2 regions of the Paenibacillus sp. 2003 genome follow, and region 1 is predicted to be linked to the other one. Evidence: predicted binding sites of a transcription regulator. Region 1 holds the regulator's gene; the other holds the start of a gene.

What was found. The regulator LexA, encoded in region 1, represses DNA repair genes until DNA is damaged. The targets are predictions, from matches to a motif close to CGAACATATGTTCG.
Region 2: recA (recombinase RecA) is a predicted target of LexA. The motif match lies at 2,018-2,031, and genes of this name have one in related genera.

What each region holds. Positions count from the first base shown of each region.
Region 1 covers NZ_JAVDTB010000001.1:2,449,969-2,458,084, reverse strand. Annotated here, with positions in the region: gene J2X75_RS10600 (hypothetical protein) at 1-80, opposite strand, end outside; partial or broken gene J2X75_RS10595 (NucA/NucB deoxyribonuclease domain-containing protein) at 97-294, opposite strand; gene J2X75_RS10590 (aldehyde dehydrogenase) at 722-2,023, shown strand; gene lexA (transcriptional repressor LexA) at 2,129-2,755, opposite strand; gene J2X75_RS10580 (LysM peptidoglycan-binding domain-containing protein) at 3,052-3,429, shown strand; gene J2X75_RS10575 (DUF896 domain-containing protein) at 3,525-3,734, shown strand; gene J2X75_RS10570 (hypothetical protein) at 3,860-4,369, shown strand; gene J2X75_RS10565 (HAD family hydrolase) at 4,398-5,189, shown strand; gene J2X75_RS10560 (ABC transporter permease) at 5,779-6,708, shown strand; gene J2X75_RS10555 (carbohydrate ABC transporter permease) at 6,721-7,593, shown strand; gene J2X75_RS10550 (ABC transporter substrate-binding protein) at 7,803-8,116, shown strand, end outside.
Region 2 covers NZ_JAVDTB010000001.1:854,705-862,820, reverse strand. Annotated here, with positions in the region: gene J2X75_RS04020 (regulatory protein RecX) at 1-592, opposite strand, end outside; gene recA (recombinase RecA) at 884-1,948, opposite strand; gene J2X75_RS04010 (competence/damage-inducible protein A) at 2,192-3,448, opposite strand; gene pgsA (CDP-diacylglycerol--glycerol-3-phosphate 3-phosphatidyltransferase) at 3,556-4,143, opposite strand; gene J2X75_RS04000 (YajQ family cyclic di-GMP-binding protein) at 4,464-4,955, opposite strand; gene J2X75_RS03995 (hypothetical protein) at 5,110-5,274, opposite strand; gene J2X75_RS03990 (helix-turn-helix domain-containing protein) at 5,348-6,409, opposite strand; gene J2X75_RS03985 (DUF3388 domain-containing protein) at 6,476-7,243, opposite strand; gene J2X75_RS03980 (DUF3243 domain-containing protein) at 7,441-7,704, opposite strand; gene ymfI (elongation factor P 5-aminopentanone reductase) at 7,867-8,116, opposite strand, start outside.

The DNA of each region.
Region 1 (8,116 bases):
AGCACAAAAATAAACAACGTGATTGCACCCAAACAAAAAACACCAAAGTAGTCACTAATTACGTTAAGTTTTTCACTCATAAAAAAATTTATCCCCTTACTCAAATATAAATTCTACTAATGTACCGTCTGGATATTCCTCCAACTGATTACCTACCAAGCTGCCGGCACCACGATTATCCGATGGACTTATGTATTCGATATCTTCACCTTCACCACCCTCGGCGCACATTTCCATAGGCAACTCGTCACGATCGTATCGTTCGTATCCTTTCTTAGAGTCAATAACTCTTAAATGGCAGATTGCGGTTTTGATCTGATAAATATAACACGCCTTTATACGAATAATCGGACAGACTCGGGGTTCTGTTTACTTCTATTGGCACATATAAGCCGATCTCAGGAGTAGTTGTTGGATTAAAATCTGCTCGCTGTGAAATTGTGGGCGGGAACGGATAAAATCATTAACTTATTAAAGAGAAACTGAAATTAGAATTCTTTCTACAGTGCATTAAACTGTCGAAAACAAAAGATTTAAATCAAGTTTAGAACTTCTAATAGCCATGAAATAGAAGGGAGTACTAGCTTTTAAAACCTCAACCCAACTTCAAATACTCTCAAATCAATGTTTCAAACGTATGTTGAAAGTTTCATATAGAGGAGGTATACTTTAATTAAATTTTTAGCAATTTAATTTTAAATAATTAATTGGAGATGTTAATATGGATCAAGCAAAACAACTGGTGACAGAACAACGTACATTTTTTTATACAGGACAAACTAAAAATATCGAGTATCGGATTAATGCACTTCAACAGCTTAAAAAAGGAATTGAAAAGTATCAGCAACGGATTCAAGATGCACTTCGGGCTGATCTGAACAAATCCGAGTCGGAAGCTTACGGTTCCGAGATTCGCATTGTTCTGGGTGAACTGGATTTTGCACTAGAACATCTGCATGAATGGGCTGCAGCAAAACAAGTCCCAACCAATTCGGCTATACCGGATGGGGTGAGCACCATTTACCCTGAACCATACGGAGTGACGCTTATTATTGCGCCTTGGAACTATCCTTTCCAACTGGCCTTTGGTCCACTGATTGGAGCAATTGCAGCTGGTAACTGTGCAGTTATCAAGCCTTCTGAATTAACACCAGCCGTATCTCGTCTGACATATGATCTGATACAGGAGATCTTCCCTCAGGAGTATATTGCCGTTATGGAAGGGGAAGTCGAAGCCAGCACAGCATTGTTGAAAGAGAAGTTTGATTATATTTTCTTCACAGGAAGCACAGGTGTTGGTCGCATTGTTATGAAGGCAGCTGCGGAGCACTTGACTCCTGTAACTCTTGAGTTGGGTGGCAAGAGCCCTGCTATTGTCCATAGTGATGCAGATTTGAAGCTGGTGGCTCAACGTATTGTTCGCGGTAAATTCCTGAATGCAGGGCAAACATGCGTTGCTCCGGATTACTTGCTTGTGCATGAACAAGTTCATGATGAATTGATTGATCTGATTAGTGCAGAGATCAAAGATAAATTTGGAGATGATGTGCTACAGAATGCTGATTTCCCGCACATTGTCAATGCGCGTAACTTTGATCGGTTGTCGGGATTCCTCACAGATGGCAAAACGCTGATTGGTGGACGTTCTGTACGTGAGCAGTTGCTCATTGAACCGACTGTACTTGGCGATGTGAACTGGGAATCAGCTGTGATGCAAGAAGAGATCTTCGGTCCAATTCTTCCTGTGTTTACGTACAGTGACCTGAATCCTATGCTGGATGAGATTGTTCGCCGGCCAAAACCATTGGCGCTATATCTCTTCACACAGGATGAGCAACTGCAGGATCAGGTTCTGAATCAAGTATCCTTCGGTGGGGGATGTATTAATGACACACTTTCTCATATGACTTCACACTATCTCCCGTTTGGTGGTGTCGGAGAGAGCGGTATGGGCTCATATCACGGTCAACAGAGCTTTGATGTGTTCTCGCATCACAAGAGTGTTCTGAAACGCAGTGAATAATTAGCCGCAAAAATAACATAAACATGAAAAAAAGAGGTTGTCCTGTTGATCAGGGCAACCTCTTTCGTATTTCATTACATCTAGTTGTGTTACTCAAGTTAAATATTAATGAATATCTCGGAAAAGGCCAATGACTTTACCCAGAATACTAACATGTTTCAAACGTAAAGGTTCGAAGGTCGCATTCTCCGGTTGAAGGCGAATATGATCTTTCTCTTTATAGAACGTTTTCACTGTAGCTTCATCGTCTTCAGTCATTGCAACGACGATATCACCGTTATCAGCAGTTTGCTGTTGACGGACAATAACGTAATCTCCATTAACGATTCCAGCTTCCACCATACTATCTCCCACTACTGAAAGCATAAACACTTTTTGTTCGCCTACATAATGTGTAGGAAGAGGGAAGTAGTCTTCAATGTTCTCGGTTGCAGTGATTGGAACCCCGGCTGTAACCTTACCAACAACAGGAATACGTGCAACGCTATGAGCAAATTGATGAGAATGCTCAGATTCTTCCTGGCTCAAAAGCTCAATGGCTCTTGGCTTGGTAGGGTCGCGTCGGATCAAACCTTTTTTCTCCAAACGATCCAAATGTCCATGTACTGTTGAGCTGGAAGCCAGTCCAACAGCTTCACCAATTTCCCGTACGGAAGGAGGATACCCCTTCAACCGGACTTCATTTCGTATAAACTCCAGAATAGCCTGCTGCCTGCTGGATATCTTCGACATACCGTATCAACCCCATTTTAGTAACGTTTGGGAAAATTATAACATAGAACCTCCGTTCGTACAAACATAAGTTCTAAATAAAATAGCATTAAATCAGTGTTTTTAAACTTATAGAACAGAAATTGTCCAAAAGTCAGAGCATAATACTGCAAATGCTTTGCAAAAGGAAGTGAAATAAGAAATTTCTCCTTCAAAAAAGAAGCGCACAATTGTTCTAAAAATCTATTGAACAAAACAAGTGTTCGTGTTATATTGATTTCAACAGATAGGAACAAACGTTTGGAGGCGGGTATTTAATGAGATATTCTACTTATCAAAGCATTTATGAACCAATGAATTCGGAACTGGTGAAGTCTAAAATAGGGAACTACAAGAAGGTTTTAGCGCGTTTCAAGATTTCTTCATGGATGTTAAAGGTAGCCATTACCTCTTTGATTATATTTATTGGATGCAGCACTGTTTTAACTGTATTTGCTGGCAATGAGAATGATGTTCTGCCTGGAGGAAAGATAGCCGTTTCACAAGGGGAAACATTATGGAGTATTTCTTTGGAACATAAACCGACGAATATGGATACACGTATTTATATAGAAGCAATTAAGAAAGTGAATCAACTTCAAGCGACTTCCATCCAAGTGGGGCAAGTACTAACTCTACCGCAATTTGCAGAATAAAATGCACATCAATGAGTGTTAACGCGTGTCAGCTTGACAAGCTGCCTTTATAATGGCAAAGTTAATATGACTTTGTATTTTTGGAGGGGACAAGCTTGGATATAGATAGTCTGGTAGCACGCATTAACGAATTGGCTCGTAAGCAAAAGTCCACTGGATTGTCGGAGGAAGAACTTGCTGAACGTGCCGAGCTAAGAGAGATTTATTTGAGTAATATTCGCAGCAATTTCAGACAACAACTGGATACCATTGAGATTGTTGATGATGAGAATGACAAAGGCCACCAAGGCAAACTCAAACACTAACGAAACCTAATGATATCATTATGATATTTAGGTTTCTTCCTGTTATTTTGAGTGTGCAATTTATAGGGGGAAATGTTGGTTTGCAATTATGTAAGCCGATACAAAGACACATAAGGGGGATTCTCATGTCGCGTTCGTTCGAGAGAACGGTTAAGAAAAATTCCAAGCAGTTAAATCAGCAACGCAAAAAAAGTGGTCAACCAATCACAGGTACACCAGGTGAAGAAGTCTTTAAGGGACGCAGCCTTTTGTTCCCTATATTTTTGATTGGTCTCGCCTTTTTGTATCTGTTTATGAGCACGTTTCTTGTGCAAGCTCCAATGACAACTTGGGACTGGGTGACCATGCTGCTTTATGTATTTTTGGCAGTCATCTTCATGCTTCGTCGTCCATACATCAAGATTAGCAGTAATCGGATTATCACGACGAAGGGTAATCGTGAACGTTCAATTGGGGTTGACGATATTGTCAAATTCAGAATTGAACCAGGTACAGTTGTTATCGAACATAACAGTCGTGGGAAAAGATGGGTGTTCACCAAGTTATTGAACCGTTACGATACAGATGCGATTGCAGAACGTTTGCTGAAGTTTGCAAAAGCACACCAGATCACCGTGGAAACCGTCGAAAAGTAATTATTGCATAAAGGGGTAGATGATCGGAATGGCGTTAAAAGCGATTTTGTTCGACCTAGATGATACTTTATTATGGGATGAGCGTAGTGTTCGAGAAGCTTTTCATGAGACTTGTCTAATCGCAGCGCAAGAGACTGGGGTTAAACCAGAAGAACTTGAAGAAGCTGTTCGTAATGAGGCACGTGGACTGTATGAATCATATGAAACCTTTCCTTTTACTAAAATGATTGGAATCAATCCGTTTGAAGGTCTTTGGGCTAACTTTACTGGTGGGGATCAACCTGAGTTCCGTCAGTTGGAACAGCTTGCTCCAGTTTACCGTAAAGAATCCTGGCGTCGTGGCTTGTTGAAGTTGGGTATAGATCGGGAAGATCTTGCTGAACAACTGGCCGCACAGTTTGGAGTAGAACGGAGATCCAGACCTCATGTATACGAAGAAACGATGGATACCTTGCGTCAGTTACAAGGAAAGTACAAACTGTTGTTGTTAACAAACGGTTGTCCTGCTTTGCAACAAGAGAAGTTGGATGGTGTACCTGAATTGACTCCTTTTTTTGATGAGATTATTATCTCGGGTAACTTCGGAAAAGGAAAACCAGATCCGTCGATATTTGAACATGCTTTGAGTAAACTGGGTGTTAAACCCGAAGAGAGCATGATGGTTGGAGACAAGTTAACGACTGATATTCGTGGTGCTTTATCATCTGGCATCCAATCCGTATGGATTAACCGTGAGCATAAGACCAACAATGAAACGTATGCGCCAGACCATGAAATAACGCATTTATCGGAATTAAATCAGCTTATTGCTAATTTCTAAGCAGATCAGCTATGAAATCTTTCCTCAGCACCCTGAAACATTGGAAGCTTCAATGAACGATGACGTCGTTCTTGAAGTTACCAATGTTTTTTTATTTGAGCTTGTTGACTAAATTACCTTGTTAAAAGAGATATCCATTTTTTTTACTAAAAGTTATTGAAATTAGAGGGAAGCTGGATTAGAATATAACTAACATACTAGTATGACTAGTATTTAGCTTGTCCTAAAGCAATTTCTTTTTGACTGACTTCATCAAAATGGAAGCAGGGAGTTATTGCTTATTATTTTCGATTGATTGTAAGCGCTTAATATTTTGAAAAATCTTCTTTCGATTTGGAGATCACACCACGTAGTAAGTGCTAATTAATGATGTGAAGCATCTTGGATTGTGTGATTCTACATAATACATCAAATTGATATCGCTTACATTTAGCAATTATCTATTTCGTAGTGGGGGTGAAGTTAAAGGAGTTGTTGTCTTCTACAAGAGGAGAAACGATGAGAATTGTACATGAATTACTCTTACTTATCAAGTCCTGGATCGGAGTGAAAACACATGGAGTCGGAAACCGCTAAAACAACGTTAACCATGACATCTTTACGTAAAGAGAGCAGATTACGAACGGCAGCAACTTTGTTCCGCAAAGACTGGCAGCTGTATTCACTATTAATCCTTCCCATCATTTATCTCCTTATTTTCAAATATGGGCCGATGATTGGTAATGTGATTGCGTTCAGACGTTTTGTTCCCGGGGGAAGTATATTTGGAGAAACGTGGGTTGGATTAAGATACTTCAAAATGTTTATTGAGGACCCTACCTTCTGGAGAGTATTCGGTAATACGCTGATGTTAGGCGGACTTGCGTTACTCTTTACATTCCCGGTTCCAATTATTTTTGCTTTGATGCTTAACGAAGTGAAGAGTAAACGATTTAAAAAGTTTGTACAGACCGCGTCTTATCTGCCTCATTTTCTGTCCATCGTTATCGTTGCGGGTATGATCCTGCAGCTGACAGCAGTGAATGGTTCCATTAATGGACTGGTGGCTTTCTTCACCGGAGACAATATTCCTTTTATGCAGCGGGCTGAGTGGTTCAGAACAATCTATATCACTTCTGAGGTATGGCAGGGTATGGGTTGGGGAGCGATTCTGTATCTGGCTGCACTGACAACCATTGATGATTCTTTGTATGAAGCTGCGCGTATCGATGGTGCCAATCGGTGGAAGCAAACGATTCATGTAACGATTCCAGGGATCTTGCCAACGATTGTGACGTTATTGATTTTGAACATGGGTAATTTCCTGGCTGTTGGATTTGAAAAAATCTTACTCTTGTACAACCCGCTGATCTACGAGACATCTGATGTGATCTCCACTTACCTGTATCGGGTCGGACTGGAATCCAGTAACTTCAGTTATGCTACCGCAATTGGGTTGTTCGAATCGCTGATCGGTCTGATTCTGGTGTTCTCCGTAAATGCCATCTCACGCAGACTGACACAAAGAAGCTTATGGTAAAGGAGGAGCATCATGCAGGAATCCAGATCTTATAAGGTATTTAAAGTATTCAATGTTATCTTTCTGCTATTCGTGGTATTTATAACCCTCTATCCATTCTTAAATGTCGTGGCACAATCTTTCAGTAGTGAGTCCTATATTAATTCGGGCAAGGTTAGTCTGTTCCCAAGAGGATTCAATGTAGAGACATACAAGACCATCTCACGTGACAGTATGTTCTGGACCAACTATAAAAACACGATTATCTACACCATAGTAGGTACATTAATCTCCATGTTTATGACGACTATTTTCGCATATGCCCTGTCCAAAAAGAGGTTAATGGGTCGCAAGTTTCTGACAATGTTCGCCGTATTCACGATGTTCTTCAGTGGTGGATTGATTCCAAACTATGTGTTGATTAATTCCCTTGGATTCAACAACACCATGTGGGCACTTGTTGTTCCTGGCGCAATTAGCATATACAACATGCTGATCATGAAGTCATTTTTTGAAAATATGCCTGAAGAACTGGAGGAAGCTGCCTCCATTGACGGTTTGAACACATACGGGATCTTGTTACGCATTATATTGCCGCTTAGTAAAGCAGTTATGGCAACCATGGTGCTGTTCTACGCAGTAGGTCATTGGAATTCCTGGTTCCCAGCCTTTCTGTATTTGGACAAAAAAGAACTGTTCCCGGTCACCATTTATTTGCGCAATATGATTGCAGGAGCGACAAGCGGGGCATCTGCCGGTGCAACCTCAGCTGATAACCTGACACAGATTGCAGCCAATATTAAGTCAGTAACGATGGTACTAACCATCTTGCCGATACTCACCATCTATCCATTTGTCCAAAGATACTTTGTAACCGGTATCATGTTAGGTTCTGTTAAACAGTAACACGCAGCAGCTATATAAATTGTACTAAAGATGATTTACACGGAACACTCCGATGACAGAATAACCTTTCAATCGCTGTTATCCCCAGATTTTTTCGATTCCCTTTTTAAAAGGGAAAATCCGGTGATAAAGGCGAGCGCTTCGCTTTTTATTGATTAAAAAGTTTTAAGGCAAGGTCAACCTAAACCAAATTCAGGGGGATAACCTAAATGAATCAAAAGCCACGTAAGTTTGTTGGTAAAATGGTGTTGGCATCAATGATGACCGTTGTTCTGGCAGCATGTAGCAGCGGTACCGGAGCTGGAGGTGACGTCACAGAAGTTCAAACCAAGGCAGCGATGGAGACGTACAATGTAGGGGATACATTCAAGGCGACCGAGCCATTTAATCTCTCCATACTATATAGTGATCAACCTAGTTATCCATATAAAAAAGACTGGTTACTTTTTAATAAAATTACCGAACTGACGGGTGTTACGCTTGAGCCAACGATTGTACCGATGAGTGATTACCCTCAGAAGAG
Region 2 (8,116 bases), 1.6 Mb from region 1:
CCCCTTTGACCTGATTCCATTTTTTGCGTCCGGCACTCAGAGCAGTCTCAAATTCCGCATCCGTACTAACACCTTCCAGTGCTTCAGCAATTAGATCATTGGCAATGCCCTTTTGACGCAGCTCTTGCCTTATCCACAGTTTTCCCTTCCGCTTGCCCTCCATACGCTGTCTTGTCCATTCCTTCGCAAATAGATCGTCATCCACTAACTTCTCCCGCTCAAGTCGATCCAGCGTCTCTTCAATTAATGGTGCAGCAAACTCTTTTTGACGAAGTTTCTGACTTAATTCATGGCGTGTTCGCGGCTTATGCTCCAAAAAGCGCAGAGACTGTGCATACGTCCGCTGTCGCTCATCAGCTACAATGATTTCTTCCAGATCCTTCTTCATAAACGTATTGCCTTGAGTCATCCTGTATTTTATCATCACATCTTCAAGAACCGTAATGGAGTGGATACCAAAATTGATTCGATAGCGAGCTTGCCTGCTCTTCGTTCGTTCTACACGTGTAATAGCCAGTTCTTCGTTGTCCGGAAATTGGGATAGGCCGTCCTGTTCTGCTTCTTCATATAAGTCCTCGTCATGTTGATCCATTCTGGTCTCCCCTTTCATAACATTTTCATTCTGACTACGCCAAGCACATCTTCACATAAGACAAAGAAGACAAAGAACACTAATAATACAAAAGACCGGGAACTCAGCCCGGCCTTTACTCCACAGTTAGCGTGCTAACAGCCCCTGTCCATTGGGACAGGGGCTGTTAGGCAGCACGAGTACACCCACTACAATCCATTATCCAGATTGATCCAAGCTCAATCAGATAAGTTTACGGAGTCCAGAGGGCAACACCCTCAGGATCCTCCCAACAAGGGAGGACTTGAGAGATTACTCGTTGATTTCAAACAATTCTTGTTCTTCTGCTGCTTCTTTTTGTTGCTCTTCACTAGTTGGCGCAGGAACTGCAGTAGTCAAGTTACTTGCTACACGAATTTTTTGTTCAATGATTTCAGCAATATCTTTATGCTCTTTCATGAACTGCTTCGCGTTCTCACGGCCTTGTCCTAAACGCTCGCCTTCGTATGAGTACCATGCACCACTTTTATTAACGATGTCCAGCTCTGTACCAATGTCAATGATACTGCCTTCTCTCGAGATACCCTCACCGTACATGATATCCACTTCCGCTTGTTTAAACGGAGGTGCTACTTTGTTTTTCACGACTTTAATACGAGTACGGTTACCAATCATGTCATTGCCTGATTTGATACTCTCAATACGACGCACATCCAGACGTACTGTGGAATAAAACTTCAGAGCACGACCACCAGGTGTTGTTTCTGGGTTACCAAACATAACGCCGACTTTCTCACGAAGCTGGTTGATGAAGATTGCGATTGTTTTGGATTTGCTGATTGCACCAGACAATTTACGCAGCGCCTGAGACATCAAACGCGCTTGCAAACCTACGTGTGAATCACCCATTTCGCCTTCAATCTCTGCTTTTGGTACCAATGCGGCTACAGAGTCAATAACAACGATATCTACTGCACCACTGCGCACAAGAGCTTCTGCAATTTCCAGCCCTTGCTCACCCGTATCTGGCTGAGATAGAAGCAATTCGTCAATGTTAACACCCAATTTGCTTGCATATTGAGGATCAAGAGCATGCTCGGCATCGATAAATGCTGCTTGTCCACCAACGCGTTGTACTTCAGCAATCGCATGCAATGCGACAGTTGTTTTACCTGAGGATTCAGGTCCATATATTTCAACAATACGGCCTTTAGGCAAGCCGCCTGTTCCTAATGCAATATCCAAAGCCAAGGAACCACTGGGAATAATTTCCACATTCATATGCGTGGACTCACCCAGTTTCATGATGGATCCTTTACCAAATTGCTTCTCTATTTGACGGAGCGCCATATCAAGCGCGGCACGACGGTCTGACAATAAGCTCACACCCTTTACTGTTTATAAGATAATGATACCTTGTTTTAACACGTTTGCCAAGCTTTTTTTCGAACATACATTCGTTTTTTTTGTAAAGGCCGAGGCGCCTCTTCCTCAAGGAAACTTTCCATTAAACAGAAAAAAGAACCGTAAACAAGGCTGTAAAGCCTAATTCTACGGTTCTTCCGTCTTCCTTAATTATACTTGCTTGGAACTGTAAATGCAATCGAAGCTATTAACTAATCAATCCATCGCCACAAGTTTTTGCCATAAACGATAGAGAATCGCTTTGGCTGAACGAATGCGAACCGTCTCGCGATTACCATTAATACGCAGCTCATGAATTTCCGTTTCTTTTCCACGTTCAGCAAGAGCGATGAAGACAAGTCCGGGTGGTTTGCGTTCCGAATATCCCGGTCCAGCTACACCGGTAACAGCCAAGCCAAAATCAGCATCGCCAATCATGCGGATCTGCTCAGCAAGCACTTTTGCAACCTCAGGACTTACCGCCCCTGGTGCATCTTCACCTTCCAGATAATCATGAGGCACATTCAGCAGCTTTTCTTTAATTTCATTGGAGTAACAAACAATTCCACCTTTGAGCATTGACGCACTTCCGGGTACAGAGGTCAGACTTTGCATGACAAGCCCTCCTGTACAGCTCTCAGCAGCGCTGAGCGTCAGCCCCATGTCAGACATCATGGTTACAATCGTGTACTCTATAGGCACATCCTCATTCGCGTAGAGATGTTCTGTCAAACGCTCCCGAATCTGAACCTCCATCGCATCCAGCTTCAGCTTCGCCTCTCCCTCACTCGCAGCCTTTGTGGATACACGTACCGTAACTTCGCCTTCGCTCGCGTAAGGAGCAATCGTAGGGTCTGTCTGCGCGTCAATCAGATCCAATAGTCGATCTTCCAAAGCAGATTCACCAATACCTGCGAATTTGAGCATTCGGGAATAGATCGGCATCTCTTCTGTGAGTACATGCTGGAACAGCCAAGGTTTGACTTCCTGTTCAAACATTGGAATCAGCTCTTTAGGTGGTCCAGGCATCACAACATAATATTTGTCATTGTCAGAAATCGCATTTCCTGCCGCAAGGCCCGTTTCATTGGCCAGAGGTGTTCCGCCATCAATAACGATCGCCTGACGTCGGTTATTCTCTGTCATGTCCACATTACGATCTCTGAAAAAGCTCTCAATTTTGTCCATTGCCATTCGATCTGTATGCAGTTTTCGGTTAAGAACAGCTGCGAGCGCATCCTTGGTCAGATCATCTTGGGTAGGTCCGATGCCACCGGAAAATAAAATAATGTCTGCACGGCTCTGCGCAATGCGAATAGCTTCACTAAGTCGGTTCAGGTTATCCCCAACCACCGTTTGGAAATATACATCGATCCCCATCGCAGCCAATTCACGGGATAGGTATCTGGCATTGGTATTGACGATTTGTCCAAGCAGCAGCTCTGTGCCAACTGCAATGATTTCTGCCTTCATTGAGCATCCTCCTATACACGTGGTGAGTGATCAAAGGGCAATAGGATAATTTCCTATTGCCCCTGACCCAATGCTTCCTTCATGATTACCCATTTAAGAACAAACCATTATGCTTTTGTTAAATGAAGCAAATTTTTGTTTTTGATAAAGTAATCGATACCCGACCAGATGGTAATAAGCGCTGCTGCCCATACCGCAATAATATCGACGTGAATACCCGTGTATGAAAACGGGAAATTATTCAACAGCAACAGCACAATCGCCACAATCTGCACTACAGTCTTCAGCTTGCCCCAAGCACTGGCGGCAACAACCGAACCATCAAGCAATGCAATTTGACGCAAGCCGGTAACTGCAAATTCACGACTAATAATAACAACTGCAATCCAGGAATCCAGCTTGCCCATCTCCACAAGCGAGATCAATACTGCAGTAACCAGCAGCTTGTCTGCGAGTGGATCGAGCAGTTTCCCCAGATTGGTAACCATGTTATTTTTCCGCGCAAGGTATCCGTCAATTCCATCTGTGCTTGCGGCGATGATAAAAATAACAGCAGCAATCAGTTGATTATACGGAAGCGAAAAGCTTCCAAGCTGCAACGGCTCTGGATAAAATGGAAAATCCACGAGCAGGAACACCATCAAAAAAGGGATTAAGCAAATTCGTGCAAGCGTAATCCGGTTGGGTAAATTCACAAGACGCCCTCCCTCATATCCTCCATTACTCCAAACAATCATCATAATCCCGTTATCATCATCCGGAACATGAAATGTACAGTTTCAATGTCAATCCAGATTAACATGATCCCACTATGTAGAAACGCAAAAAATAAAGTCAACCGCTCAAAAGCAAAACCGCTTTAAACGTTCCGGTGACTTCCAGAAGATGTACTGCTTTTCACAAAGTCAGCAAACGATGAGGACTGGACTTGATGCTTGACTGCCAGCAATGCACACTTAGTATAATATACGCCCAATACCGTGTCAAAAAACACTTTAGCTACAAAATGACCATATTACTTAAAATTTGTATATTGCAAATCCAGAGGTAGATTAGCACCATTTAGCAGCTGCATGACAGCTTGCAAATCATTTTTACTCTTACCAGTTACCCGCAGCTGGTCTCCCTGAATCTGACTCTTCACTTTCATCTTGGAGTCCCGAATAAGAATATTGATTTTCTTGGCGATGTCCTGATCAATCCCCTGTTTAAAATTCAAACGCTGGCGGACTGTACCAGAAGACGCTGGCTCTACCTTTGCGTAATCGATGTTTTTCAATGGTAGACCACGCTTCGCCATTTTGGATTGCAGCACGTCAATGACAGCCTTGAGTTTGGTCTCATCATCAGATACGATCGTTAACGCATCCTTATCCAGTTTCAGGCTGCTCTTGCTGCCCTTGAAGTCATAACGAGTGCCAATTTCTTTCTCGGTTTGTGTAACGGCATTTGTCAGTTCTTGCAAGTCCATTTTGGACACGATATCAAATGAATTTTCTGAGCTCAAACCAGTCACCCTTTCAGTTAATCGTATGTTCTGTAACATTATAGAGGATACCTTAAGCAAAAGTCTAATTTCAAGCTGTTTTACACAAAGAAAAAAGCATTTTTGGCAGCCACTTCAAGTGGCTGCCAAAAATGCTTGCTGATCCAGCTTCCAACTAATAGCGGCTGCGGTTGGGCTGTCTGAACATATCGAGCACACCCAAAAGTACATGTGCAAGTCCAAAACCCAATATTCCGTAACCCCAAGCACTTGGAGTCAGGTAATAACCCAGGAGGCTGACAATGATCCCTAAACCTGTTACGATCCAGCTGACTGTCACAGCCATCCACCTCACTTCACCAAAAGTTAACTGCAAGTTAAGACACGATTATTGTCTCCTGCAGTTGACCTGGTTATTCGCTACCCGTGGTACCCCCTGTACCGTCCGTTGATCCATTTTCAACACCTGTGGAAGAAGTAGTGTTACTACTGTCTTCACCAAGCTTCAGACGGATCCGATTGGTCGCCTTGCCATCCGTTACAACTTGCCCGCCAACCTCAATCGTGGTCGCTGCAGCGTAACCGGACTTAATATACATTCCTGTACTATCCAACTCAAAGGTATAGCTGTCACCTTCGGCTGTGTTACCATACTCCAACTTCTCTCCACTGGAGTTTTCGCCTTTGTACACTTCCAGCCAGCTATGACCTGTTGCTTTGATCGTAACCGTTACAGGTTGCCCTGCACTACCGTTAACTTTAAAGTTCGTAATATTTCCTGATTTCCCATCTTCTGCAACAGTCACATTAGACGGTGAATTGTCTGTCGGTTCTTCCTGATTTTCTCCCGTTTGTCCGTCGGTTTGACCATCAGTTTGGCCATCAGTTTGACCGTCCGTCTGTCCTTCAGTGTCTGTACCGCCACCATTACCGCCAGCGTCGCCCTCACCAGTACCGTCAGTACCTGAATCTGTCGCAGGCGGATTAGTTGCCTGTCCGTTGTCGGCAGGTGGATCCGGTTTATCCTCAGGCTGTTGTTGACTGTCTGTAATTTTGACTGAATCAAGCCCCGGATTGTCTGATTCATCACCATTGTTATACACCACGTATACATACAACAGTACTACGATCAAAACAGGGAATGTCCACATCAGCGCGACAGACATCCACCGATTACTACGCTCAACCGGACGGCTGGAACGCTTCTGAATAACCGGTTCCATCGTTGCTTCCGTCTCTTCTGCGGGTACGTCTTTTTTGTGTCCCTCCAGCAGCTCATCAGGATTCAGTCCCACGGTCTCCGCATAGGTTTTGATGAAAGCACGCACATAGAAGCTACCCGGCAGCACTTTATAGTCTCCTGCTTCTATGGCCTCCAGATACCTCTTGCGAATTTTTGTCATTTCCTGTACATCGTCAAGACTCATCCCTTTTTGCAGCCGGGCCTCCCTTAACTGCTGACCCAGTTCAGACATGCCATCTCCTCCTTATGTTTATCTCTTGAGTTGTTGCTAATCTATTTCATGATTCCGTACGGTTCCTTACAATTCGTCGGTGTAGCTAGCCGTAAACGTATCATAAATAATTTCTTCATTCGGATTGTTGCGAAGTTCAATAATAATATCAAAATCATTAAAATCATATTCGGATTCCTGCACAAAAATATCCGGATGTTCAATAACTTTGGTACTTGGCATCGACATAATATCCTGCAACAAATTGTAATGCCGCTCGCTGGAACGAATCGTACTTACAATTCCGTCAATGATGAAGACATTGTTCGGGTTCAATTCGTCTTCGGACATTTGACTCCTTATCGTCTGACGAAGAAGTGTGGAGGAAACAAACGTCCATCGCTTCATTGCACATACGCTGCCCGCAATAATAGACTCCGTTTTACCAACACGAGGCATTCCGCGCAAACCGATGACCTGATTGCCTTCCCTCTTAAATACTTCACCCAAAAAGTCCACAAGTAACCCAAGTTCATCTCGTGTGAAACGAAATGTCTTGCGATCATCCGAGTCACGGTCAATGTATCTGCCATGACGCACGGCCAAAATATCCACCAATTTAGGTTGACGCAAAGCCGATACGGTGATGCTGTTTACTTTGCCAAGCATTTCACCAAGCAAACGGATTTTTTCATCATCATCCGATTCAAGCAGCATGCCTCGAGTTTTGCCTTCAACACCGTTAATGGTCAATATATTCACTTCAAGCATCCCCAGCATAGAGGCGATATCACCTAACAAACCGGGTCTGTTCTTATGTATTTTATATTCCATGTACCATTGTTTAGATTCCATTTCAACACCCCGTAATGCATTATTCCACATTATTCGACAGCAACAGAACGTGTCCACTGGACAACAATCTGAGACATCTTCTAAAAATGGGTCACGTTAATGATATATAAAATGAAAATGAATTACAAGAACAGCTCTGTAATCCGTTTGTAATCATTAGAGAAAAGCCCCCTTGCGGGAGCTCTTCATCTGTAATCTTATGCGTTTTGTTTGGCCAATTTGACCATCAGGCACGCAATCGTACGACGCTCATCTGCATCGCCGACATCCCATAACTCTTTCAATGCCCGGTTGGAATGGTTCGCCGGATCGACTTTCTCATCAAGGAAGTCGCCGATTTCATACGCAAGTTTGTTGATGGTTTCTTCACTCATTCCCATCTTCTCTGCTTGCAGTACGCGGTCACCCAGAAACTTCTTCCATGTGTCAAAACTGGAGAGCACTGTTTTTTCTGTTGACATGATAAATCCTCCTTAGATGACGCATGAGATTTAAAATCAACAGTTGTAATATGTGCTTTCGAGGCATTTTATATACGAGCATTTTGAAAATAATCCGGAAGACGGCTGCTTCTCAGCAACCTTCACCTGTTTTGTTCACAGCCAGTCAAGTTTTCTTGTTTTTTACGTTAACCAACCGCCGTTTGGACTAATAATCTGCCCATTGATATAACCCGATTCAGGGAGGGCCAGAAAATAAACCAGTGATGAGATTTCATCAGGTTGAGCAAGTCTTCCTGCCGGAATTTCCTCTTCCAGCATCTTCAGTTCACTCTGATCCAGATGGTTCAACATGGATGTCTGAACGGCGCCAGGAGCAACAGCATTTACGGTTACTCCAGAAGGTGCGAGTTCTTTTGCAAGTGCCTTGGTG